One region of the Streptomyces sp. NBC_01717 genome, then DNA from elsewhere that is predicted to be linked to it. Evidence: riboswitches for the same ligand, from Rfam matches in the RefSeq annotation. Region 1 holds a riboswitch; each other region holds the start of a gene.

Region 1 (3,265 bases):
ACGCGGCTCGTGCTCCACCCTCTGACCCCCGCAGAGGCGGAGTACGTAGTGGAAGGCCGTCCCGGGCCGGACGCCCTCTGGGCACCTGACTATCCCAACGACGGCGACCGGGCGGGCGCGCGGCACTTCCTGGAGCACTGCGCGGACACCGGCAATCCCGAGCCGTTCGGCGCGTACGAGATCCGCCTCCGCGAGGACGGGCACGCCATCGGCGGAGTCGGCTTCCATGGCGTCCCGGACGACCAGGGGCAGGTCACGATCGGCTACGGCCTGATACCGGCGATGCGCGGCAAGGGGTACGCCTCCGAGGCTCTGCGCGCGCTGCTGGAGTTCGCCCGTGCCGAGGGTGTCGCGTCGGTCAAGGGCGACGCCGACCTCGACAACGCCGCGTCCCAGCACGTCATGGCAGCGGCCGGGATGCGCTTCGTCGGGGAGGACGACCTGCTGAGGCACTACCGGATCGACTGGACGGCCGGATCGGCGGACGAACGCGGGGACGGAGCGGCTGCGACGGACGGAGCCGCCGGGTCCGCACCTTCTCCCCAGGTCTCGGCTCGACGTCCGTCATGACGCCGGACACCCGGGCGGCTGGACCCCTACCACGACCGAACCCGCCAGGCAGCTCCTGGCGGGTTCGGTCGTAGTGGTGTTTCGGCCGGTCAGCCGGCAGCGGTGGCCGTGCGGGATACCGTGCCACCCTCCGCCGGGACCGTGTCCGATCCCGGCACCAGCAGACGCTCGGTCAGATAGCCGAAGAACAGACCGAAAGTGGTCCAGAGCGTGGCCTGAACGGCGAGGGTGGCGAGGCGGAACTCCCACAGCAGGCCGGCCGGGAAGTCCTTGCCGACCTCGTTGAACGAGGGCAGGAAGACGTAGGCGAGCCCGATGACGAGGACGTAGGCGGCGGATGCGGCGATCGTCGCGTTCCAGTTGCCCAGGCGAGGAGCCAGCCGCTTGCCGAGAATGACGGCCGCGACGGCGAGCAGCACACTGAGAGCGACCATGAGGAAGAACATGGCGGTGCGTTGGCCGATCGTGTCGGGGTTGCCGACGGCCGGCGGGTTGGCCGGGTACTTGAGGAACGGCACGACATACACGGTCAGCAGGGCGCCGAACGCGATCAGTGCGGCGGTGGCCCGGGGGCCGAACCTGCCGATGCGGCCGAGGGCGTAGCAGAAGACGAGCGCGGCGATGCCGCCGACGGCCACGCCGAAGACGAGGACACCGGTGGCGAGGCCGGCCGTGGACTGCATGGCACGGCTGACGAGTTCCTCGCCGCCACCGTGGTCGTGGCTGTGCGCCTCTTCGAGGGCGATCGCCGCGTCGACCCGCGACTCCCCGAGGAAGTAGGCGACGGCAAGTGCGAGCGCGCCCGCGACGAGGCCGGCCAGCATGCCTCGGATCAGCAGGGCTCTGACAGATATGGAGTTCATGAGGGGTTCCCCTGGCTTGCGCGGTATGTCAGTGGCAGGGGAAACCGAGCAGGTGGCGACCGTCGTGGACCCACTCGTGGACACCCTCGCCGGAGATGACCGCAGTGGCGCCCTGCTCGGCGCCGACGAAGTACAGCAGGACGAGCATGAGAATGCCGAAGAAGACCGCCCACGGGGCAATGGCCTTCAGCGAGATGGGGGTGATGGCGGGTGATGCGACGGCGGCGGGGGCAGCAGTCTGTGCCATGGCAGAACCTCCTGGGGGAACACGCGTCCCGATCGTGGTGCCTGAGACGACAGTGCTGGGTCTGACTTCCCGTACGGATACGGGTTCACAGTGGCGCGACCGTGCCGGATTCTCACCGGACTTCCATCACACCGTCGTCATGTTCGTCGCGACCATACCGCCTGGGAGCACCCCGCCGCCATGGCACCATCTGCCCACCCCACAGCCCTGGATGCCATGGTGTGCTTACTGAAGAGGCCACAGTTCAGGGAGTTGACGCGGGTGTTCACGGTACGGGTGATGTTGATCTCACCGGCGCTCAACGCGGCGCTGCGCGAGGCCCGCTTCGACGGCGACGCCCCGCTCGACGCGTCCGGCGTCCGGCGGGCGCGTGCGGCCGCGGCCGCGGTGCCTGCTGCAGACCGCCGGGTGCACGGCTCGGACGAGCGGTGCAGCGGGACCGCCGAGGCGTTGGGGCTGCGGTCCGAGCCCGAACCTGCCCTTCGGGGCTGGGACTTGGGGCGTTGGCGCGGACAGCGGCTGGCAGAGGTGAGCCGGGGCGAGCCGGAGGCGGTGTCGACCTGGCTGTCCGACCCCTCGGCCGCCCCGCACGACGGTGAGTCGCTGCTGGAGCTGCACGCGCGGGTAGGCGGCTGGCTGGATTCGCTGCATGGGGAGGGTGCCGACGACGGCAGCGTGCTCGCCGTGGTCGAACCCGCGGCGGTACGGGCCGCGATCGTGCATGCGCTGGGCCTTCCGCCGCAGGCGTTCTGGCGGTTGGACGTCGCCCCGCTGACGCTGTCCGAGCTCAGCGGCCGGTCCGGGCGCTGGAACCTGCGTTGCGGGCGGCCCCTGAGCACCGGAACCGACGAGATCACCGCGTCGCACGGACGGTAGCCGGGGGAGCCGTCTCCGTGATGGATCGCGGAGTCACGTACGCCCCCCTCCACCATGGGTCACGACGGACTTCGCCTCCCCTGCCCGGCCGGAGGGCGGGCACCTGAGGCCCCACTCCCCCACAACGACCCGCCCTCCTCCGCGGCGGCGGGCCCGGCCGCACACCCTTCCACCCGGGCAATGATGACAAATCGTACGTAAAATGGCCAAGGCGATCGAGCCCACCTCCTCTTCGGAAGGGCGACCGACCATGACCGATCAAACGCAGCTGAGCCGGCCCGAGACCACCCGCCCGGCATCCGAGTCCACGCACGGAGCAGGATCTCAGGGCGAAAGCCGCCGGGAGAACCGCCGAACGGAATCCGGGGCACGGGGGCGTACCACGATCGCCGACGGCGTGGTGGCGAAGATCGCCGGGCTGGCGGCCCGGAGCGTGCCCGGAGTCCAGGGCATGGGCGGAGGATTCACCCGCGGTATGGGGACCGTGCGGGAGCGAGTGCCCGGAGCGGGAGGTCGGTCCGTCACCGGCGGTGTCAAGGTCGAGGTCGGTGAGGTCCAGACCGCGGTCGACCTGTCGCTCATCGTCGAATACGGCTTCCCGATCGTCGAGCTCACGGGCGACGTCCGGACCGAAGTGATCGCCGCCATCGAGCGGATGACCGGTCTGGAGGTCGTAGAGGTCGACATCACGGTGACCGACGTGAAGCTG
Region 2 (3,265 bases), 1.3 Mb from region 1:
CGGGCGGTGCGCAGCTCGCTCGTCTGCGGGAACGATCCGATGGTGGTGGTGGGCAGCGGTGGCAGTTCGAGGTGGGCGCTCTGGGCAGCAGACCGTTCCTCGTACGGCTGGGAGCGGCGGCCGTCGGCGTCCGTGACGGCGGCGGCCCTGAACCTTACAGCCGGGTCGTGGGTGATCGGGGAGATCGCGCGGGAGGCGAGGTAGGCGCGATTGGCGGCGAGCTCCGTGGCGATGGCGTCGGTGCCCTGAGCCAGGCCCTTGGCCAGGGTGACGATCTCGTCCGTCTTCTGCCGGGCGAAGGCGAGCCAGCGAAGGACCTGCGGATCGATGTCCCGCTCAGCCGCAGCGTCGATCGGTACGTGCAGGAGGGAACAGGAGGCGGCCACATCCACCTGATCGGCGAGGCCGAGGAGCGCGCCCAGGGTGGCCAGGGACTTCTCGAGGTCGTTGATCCAGATGTTGCGGCCGTCGACCACTCCGGCGACCAGGCGCTTGCCGGTGAGTCCGCCCACCGAGGCCAGCGCGTCGAGGTTGGCGGCGCCGGCGCCGGTGAAGTCGAGGGCCAGGCCCTCGATGGGGGCTTTCGCCAGGACGGGCAGGGCGTCGCCGAGCCGGTCGAAGTAGGAGGCGACGATCAGCTTGGGGCGGTCGGTCAGGCCACCGAGGTCGCGGTAGGCACGGGCGGCGGCGTTCAGCTCGGCCGGCGAGCGGTCCTGGACCAGTGCGGGCTCGTCGAGCTGCACCCAGTCGGCACCGGCCGCGCGCAGGTCCGCCAGCACCTCGGCGTAGACGGGCAGCAGCCGGTCCAGGAGGGTCAGCGGTTCGAAGTCCGCGGCCACGCCGGGAGCCGGCTTGGCGAGCAGGAGATAAGTGACCGGACCGACGAGTACAGGCCGGGCGGCGAGGCCGAGAGCGATCGCCTCCTTGAGCTCCCCGACCTGCTTGGTGGAGTCAGTGGTGAATACCGTTTCGGGTCCCAACTCAGGCACCAGGTAGTGGTAGTTGGTGTCGAACCACTTGGTCATCTCCAGCGGCGCCACGTCCTGGGTGCCCCGTGCCATGGCGAAGTAGCCGTCGAGCGCGTCGGCTTCGACGGCCGCACGGTGTCGCTGAGGGACGGCGCCGACCATGACGCTGGTGTCCAGGACATGGTCGTAGTACGAGAAGTCACCGGTCGGCACCCCGTGGATGCCTGTGTCGGCCAGTTGCTGCCAGGTGGACCGGCGCAGATCCGCCGCGGTCCGACGGAGGGCGTCGGCGGTGACACGGCCCTTCCAGTAGCCCTCGACGGCCTTCTTCAGTTCCCGGTTCGGGCCCTGGCGGGGGTAGCCGTACACGGTGGCCCGTGCTGCCGCGGCTGCGGTCTTGGCTGTCACGGAAATCTCCTTCGCGAGATGACTCCTGAGGATCCCGGAGACGGGACACGGGCGCGAAGGGATGACGAACCGGACGGACGGGACTCGCGCCGTCGGCGCGGTCGTCCACCTGGTATGTACGCCGACCCGCCCACGAGGTCACCGGGATATCCGCACGCGATCGGTCACGTACGGGCAACGGGCAGGTCTTCGGACTCGCGGGCGCACCTGCCGAGGCAGATTCCTACTGGCCGTCGCTTCCCGGATCCGACCGGATCCAGTGCGTATGACGGCGGTCGTTCCCACTCACCGCTGCGGGGCAGTCCCGGATTTCCACCGGGTTCCCTCTTGCGACGCGCCTGCCTGGCGGACAGGGCGAACCAGCTGCACCGGCCAGACTAGAGGTCAGGCCGCTCCTGAGGCGCCGCTGTTCACATTCCGGGACAATGCGCGTCCACTTCGCACACGACGATGTCCAGGCCGGGCCGCGCGCACACCTCTGCGATGCCGGTGCCCACCCCACCGCCGCCGACCACGCCGACCCGGCGGATGTCCCGGCTCATGACCGTGCCTCCGTGCGCTCGACGATGTGTTGCGTGTAGGCGTCCGGGGTGAAGAAGAGCGGCAGCTCAGCCCTCAGAGCGTTCTGCTCGAAGAGCATCCGTACCTCGTCGAGAGCTGCCCAGGGGTACTCGGCGCCCAGGGCGGCGAGCTCGTCGTCCAGCAGCTCCAGCACCGTCTCACGGCCCACCACGCGATGCCGCAGCCATTGCCAGATCTGCACGCGGGCGATCTCGGCTGTCGCGGCATCCTCCATCAGGCCGTGCAGGGCGACCGCCCCGCTGCCGCGGAGCCAGGCGTCGAAGTACCGCAACGCCACCGCGATGTTGGTACGGACGCCCTCCGGGGTGGGCGGACCGCTGAGCTTGCGCACCGACAGGAGGTCCTTCGCTGTCACTTCCACGTCCTCGCGGGTGCGTTCGATCTGATGGCTGCAGTCTCCGAGGACGCCGTCGAAGACCTCACGGCAGACGGGAACGAGTCCTGGATGGGCGACCCACGAGCCGTCGAAGCCGTCCTCTGCCTCGCGTTCCTTGTCCAGCCGGACCTTGGTCAGCGCCACCTCGTCGGCGGCCCGGTCCGTGCCGGGCACGTGGGCGGCCATTCCCCCGATGGCGTGGGCGCCGCGCCGGTGGCAGGTGCGCACGAGCAGATCCGTGTACGCGCGCATGAACGGGGCGGTCATCGTCAGCGTGGCCCGGTCGGGCAGCAGGAAGTCGGTGCGGTGGCCGAACGTCTTGATCAGGCTGAAGAGATAGTCCCAGCGTCCGGCGTTGAGGCCGGAACTGTGCTCGCGCAGTTCGTAGAGGATCTCCTCCATCTCGAACGCGGCGGTGATCGTCTCGATCAGGACCGTGGCGCGGACCGTGCCGCGGTCGATGCCGAGCAGCTCCTGCGCCAGGACGAAGACGTCGTTCCAGAGACGGGCCTCGTAGCGGTTCTCCAGTTTGGGCAGGTAGAAGTACGGGCCCGAGCCGGCATCGATCTGGCGCCGTGCGCAATGAAAGAAGTACAGACCGAAGTCCACGAGTGCAGCCGGCACGGGTCCGCCGTCGAACTCCAGGTGCTCCTCCGCAAGGTGCCAGCCCCGCGGGCGGACCGCGATCGTCGCGACGTGGTCGCCGAGCCGGTACTCCTTGCCCTCGGGGGTGCGGAAGTCGATCCGGCGCTCCACGGCATCGAGCAGATTGAGCTGACCGCCGATGATGTTGTGCCAGGTGGGGGAGGTGGCGTCCTCGAAGTCCGCCATCCACACGTTCGCCCCGGAGTTGAGGGCGTTGACGGTCATGCCGCGGTCGGGAGCGCCGGTGATCTCCACGCGGCGGTCCGCCAGCCCGGGACCGGGCGGC
Region 3 (3,265 bases), 2.2 Mb from region 1:
CCCTTGGCCTCGGCGGCCCGGTACGCGGCGTCGAACTCGTCGCCCCACAGGTCGACCAGCTCGGGCACGTCGGCGGGCGAGAACAGCGACCAGTCGCCGTCCGTGTCGACCCGGCGCATGAACTCGTCCGGGATCCAGTGCGCCAGGTTGAGGTTGTGCGTACGCCGCTGGTCCTCACCGGTGTTGTCGCGCAGCTCCAGGAACTCCTCGATGTCCGCGTGCCACGTCTCCAGGTAGACGGCGGCGGCGCCCTTGCGGCGGCCGCCCTGGTTCACCGCGGCGACCGAGGCGTCGAGTGTCTTCAGGAACGGCACGATGCCGTTGGAGTGCCCGTTGGTGCCGCGGATCAGTGAACCGCGGGCGCGGATCCGGGAGTACGAGAGGCCGATGCCGCCCGCGTGCTTGGAGAGCCGTGCCACCTGGTGGTAGCGGTCGTAGATCGAGTCGAGCTCGTCCAGCGGCGAGTCCAGCAGATAGCAGGAGGACATCTGCGGGTGCCGGGTACCGGAGTTGAAGAGTGTGGGGGAGGAAGGCAGGTAGTCGAGGCGGCTCATCAGGCCGTACAGCGAGGCGACCTCGTCCAGTGCGCGCGCCGAGTCGTCCTCGGCGAGACCGGCCGCCACCCGCAGCATGAAGTGCTGGGGCGTCTCGATGACCTGACGGGTGTGCGGGTGGCGCAGCAGATAGCGGCTGTGCAGCGTCCGCAGCCCGAAGTAGCCGAACCGGTCGTCGGCGCCGTCGGCGAGCGACTGCTCGACCAGCGCGTCGAGCCGGGCCGCGTGGAGCGCCACGAACGCGGCCGTGCGGTCCGCGATCAGACCCTCGCGGTGGCCGACGGCGACCGAGGCGGAGAAGGACACCGCGCCCTGACCGGCCGCCTCGTCCGCGATGGTGCGGGTGAGGAGGCGGGCGGCGAGCCGGGAGTACGCGGGGTCCTCGGAGATCAGACCCGCGGCGGCCTCGGTGGCCAGCGAACGCAGCTCTGCTTCGTCCGACCGGGCGTTGCGGCCGCGCAGCGCGGCGGCGGCGACGCGTCCGGGGTCGGTGTCGGGCAGATCGACGGTGAGGTCGGTCAGGGTCCGCAGCAGTGCGGTCCCGGGTCCGTCGTTCGTGGTTCCCGTGGACTCGGCGACTGAAGCCGGATCGGCTGGCGCGATGGTCATGTGGTGCTCTCCCTCGCTCGGCTCGGGGCCGGGCGGGGAGCGGGGGCAGCCGGGCAGAGGCGTGCCCGGGAAAGGGGACAGCACTCCGTGCGGCGTCCACCGGCCCATCCGCGAGGCCCGGACGTCTGGGCGTCCGGATCGGTCGAGCCGGACGCGCTGTCGGCAGGTCCTCGGACTTACAGGGTGCGCAAAAGTGCACCGATCACACCGTTGCGGGACAGTTCCGGATTCCCACCGGATTTCCCTGCGGCGACAGCGAGCACGAGCATACATGTGGGGGCCGCCCGTTGAGGCAGCCCCCACATGTTGTGTCGTTCGGGGTTCACAGGGTGAGGCTGTAGGTCAGCAGCTGGAGGCCTGGAATGGGATACCAGTCGCGCTCCGGAGTCCGTACGAAGCCCAGGCGGTGGTAGATCCGGTGGGCGGCGAGCATGGTCGACTGCGTCGACAGGACGAGCCCCGCGACGCCGTCCGTACCCCGTGCGCGGTCGATACAGGCCCGTACGAGCGCCTCGCCCGCCCCGAGGCCACGCGCCTCCCGCGCGACGGCGAGCATCCGGAATTCGGCCTCGTCGGGGCCGGCGATGTCGGCCCACGGGTTGCCGGGCGGAGCGTATGTCACGCCGCCCAGTACCCGGCCGTCGGCGCCGACCGCGACGAGCACGTCGGCCTCGGCGGCGCGGCGCGGCACGTCGCGGAGCTGTTCGAGATACGGGTCGTCGGCACCGAGGTCGAGCAGGCCGTCGTCGAGGTACGCGTTTGCGGTGATCTCGCCGAGGAGGGGGTGTTCGGTGGGGTCGACGGGCCTGATCGATATGTCCATGGCGGAAGTGTGCCGTACGGGGGTGGGGGCCGGGGGCAGCTGCCCGGGTACACCAGGGGCGCCGATCCTGTCCGAAACCTGTGTGGCCCGGCGGGCGACGGATCCTTCCTCCGTCGCCGGCCGGGCCACATTTCTTGCTGGCGTGCAGGACTAGCTGGTCGACGGGCTCGTGTCGGGGGAGGAGGCCGGCTCAGGCCTGGCCAACGGGAGTTCGACCTTCACGCCCGGGTCGCCCGCGTCCGCCGTGTAGTCGGCAGGTGACGTCTCGTCGATTCCGGCCGGGGCCTTCACCGCGTTCAGGACGAACGTCAGCACCACCGTCACCACCACGTTCAGCACGAACGCGGTCAGGCCGATGTAGCCGATCTCGCCGATCCCCGGGATCTCCTTCGAGGAGCCGCCGAAGTGCGCCTGGGTCGGGCTCGCCACCCCGTACGCGGCGAGCGTGCCGTAGACCATGCCGACCGCCCAGCCGGCGAGCAGCGCCCAGCGGTGGAACCACCGGGTGAACAGGCCGCCGACCAGTGCCGGGAACGTCTGCAGGATCCAGATCCCGCCCAGCAGCTGGAAGTTGATCGCGACCGTCTTGTCCATCGTGAGGACGAAGGCGAGCGCACCGACCTTCACCAGCAGCGACACCAGCTTGGAGACCTTCGTCTCCTGGGCCGGGGTCGCATCGGGCTTCAGGAAGTCCTTGTAGATGTTCCGGGTGAAGAGGTTGGCGGCGGCGATCGACATGATCGCGGCGGGCACCAGCGCGCCGATACCGATCGCGGCGAACGCCACCCCGGCGAACCAGTCGGGGAACATGTTCTCGAACAGCTGCGGGATCGCCAGCTGCCCGTTCTGCACCTTGACCCCGGCGGCGATCGCCATGAAGCCGAGCAGCGCCAGCAGGCCCAGCATCAGCGAGTACAGCGGCAGGATCGTGGTGTTGCGCCGGATCACGTCACGGCTGCGGCTGGAGAGCGTCGCCGTGATCGAGTGCGGGTACATGAAGAGCGCGAGCGCCGAACCCAGGGCCAGAGTGGCGTAGCCCCATTGGCCCGTCTCGCCCGGTGCGAGCGCTCCGCGCGGGGCGCCGGTCGCCGGGTTCTTCTGCGAGAACGCCTCGCCGGCCTTGGCGAAGATGTCGTCGAATCCGCCCAGCTTGATCGGGATGTAGATGATCGCCACCGCGATGACCAGGTAGATCAGGCCGTCCTTGACGAACGCGATCAGTGCGGGGGCCCGCAGCCCGGAGGAGTACGTGTACGCGGCGAGCACCGCGAACGCGATC

Evidence for each region. A riboswitch is a leader RNA that binds a small molecule or an ion and turns the genes downstream of it on or off. The one in region 1 is predicted to bind cobalamin.
Region 2: another riboswitch for cobalamin. It lies ahead of metE (5-methyltetrahydropteroyltriglutamate--homocysteine S-methyltransferase); the one in region 1 lies ahead of OHB49_RS06135 (CbtB domain-containing protein).
Region 3: another riboswitch for cobalamin. It lies ahead of OHB49_RS15555 (ribonucleoside-diphosphate reductase subunit alpha); the one in region 1 lies ahead of OHB49_RS06135 (CbtB domain-containing protein).

What each region holds. Positions count from the first base shown of each region.
Region 1 is NZ_CP109178.1:1,309,104-1,312,368, forward strand. Features, by position in the region: gene OHB49_RS06125 (GNAT family N-acetyltransferase) at 1-570, shown strand, start outside; gene OHB49_RS06130 (CbtA family protein) at 660-1,433, opposite strand; gene OHB49_RS06135 (CbtB domain-containing protein) at 1,462-1,680, opposite strand; adenosylcobalamin (AdoCbl) riboswitch at 1,684-1,832, opposite strand; gene OHB49_RS06140 (histidine phosphatase family protein) at 1,960-2,556, shown strand; gene OHB49_RS06145 (Asp23/Gls24 family envelope stress response protein) at 2,807-3,265, shown strand, end outside.
Region 2 is NZ_CP109178.1:2,595,437-2,598,701, reverse strand. Features, by position in the region: gene metE (5-methyltetrahydropteroyltriglutamate--homocysteine S-methyltransferase) at 1-1,376, opposite strand, end outside; cobalamin riboswitch at 1,540-1,755, opposite strand; partial or broken gene OHB49_RS11815 (3-hydroxyacyl-CoA dehydrogenase NAD-binding domain-containing protein) at 1,805-1,918, opposite strand; gene aceB (malate synthase A) at 1,915-3,265, opposite strand, start outside.
Region 3 is NZ_CP109178.1:3,463,843-3,467,107, reverse strand. Features, by position in the region: gene OHB49_RS15555 (ribonucleoside-diphosphate reductase subunit alpha) at 1-1,163, opposite strand, end outside; cobalamin riboswitch at 1,308-1,432, opposite strand; gene OHB49_RS15550 (GNAT family N-acetyltransferase) at 1,486-1,986, opposite strand; gene mctP (monocarboxylate uptake permease MctP) at 2,137-3,265, opposite strand, start outside.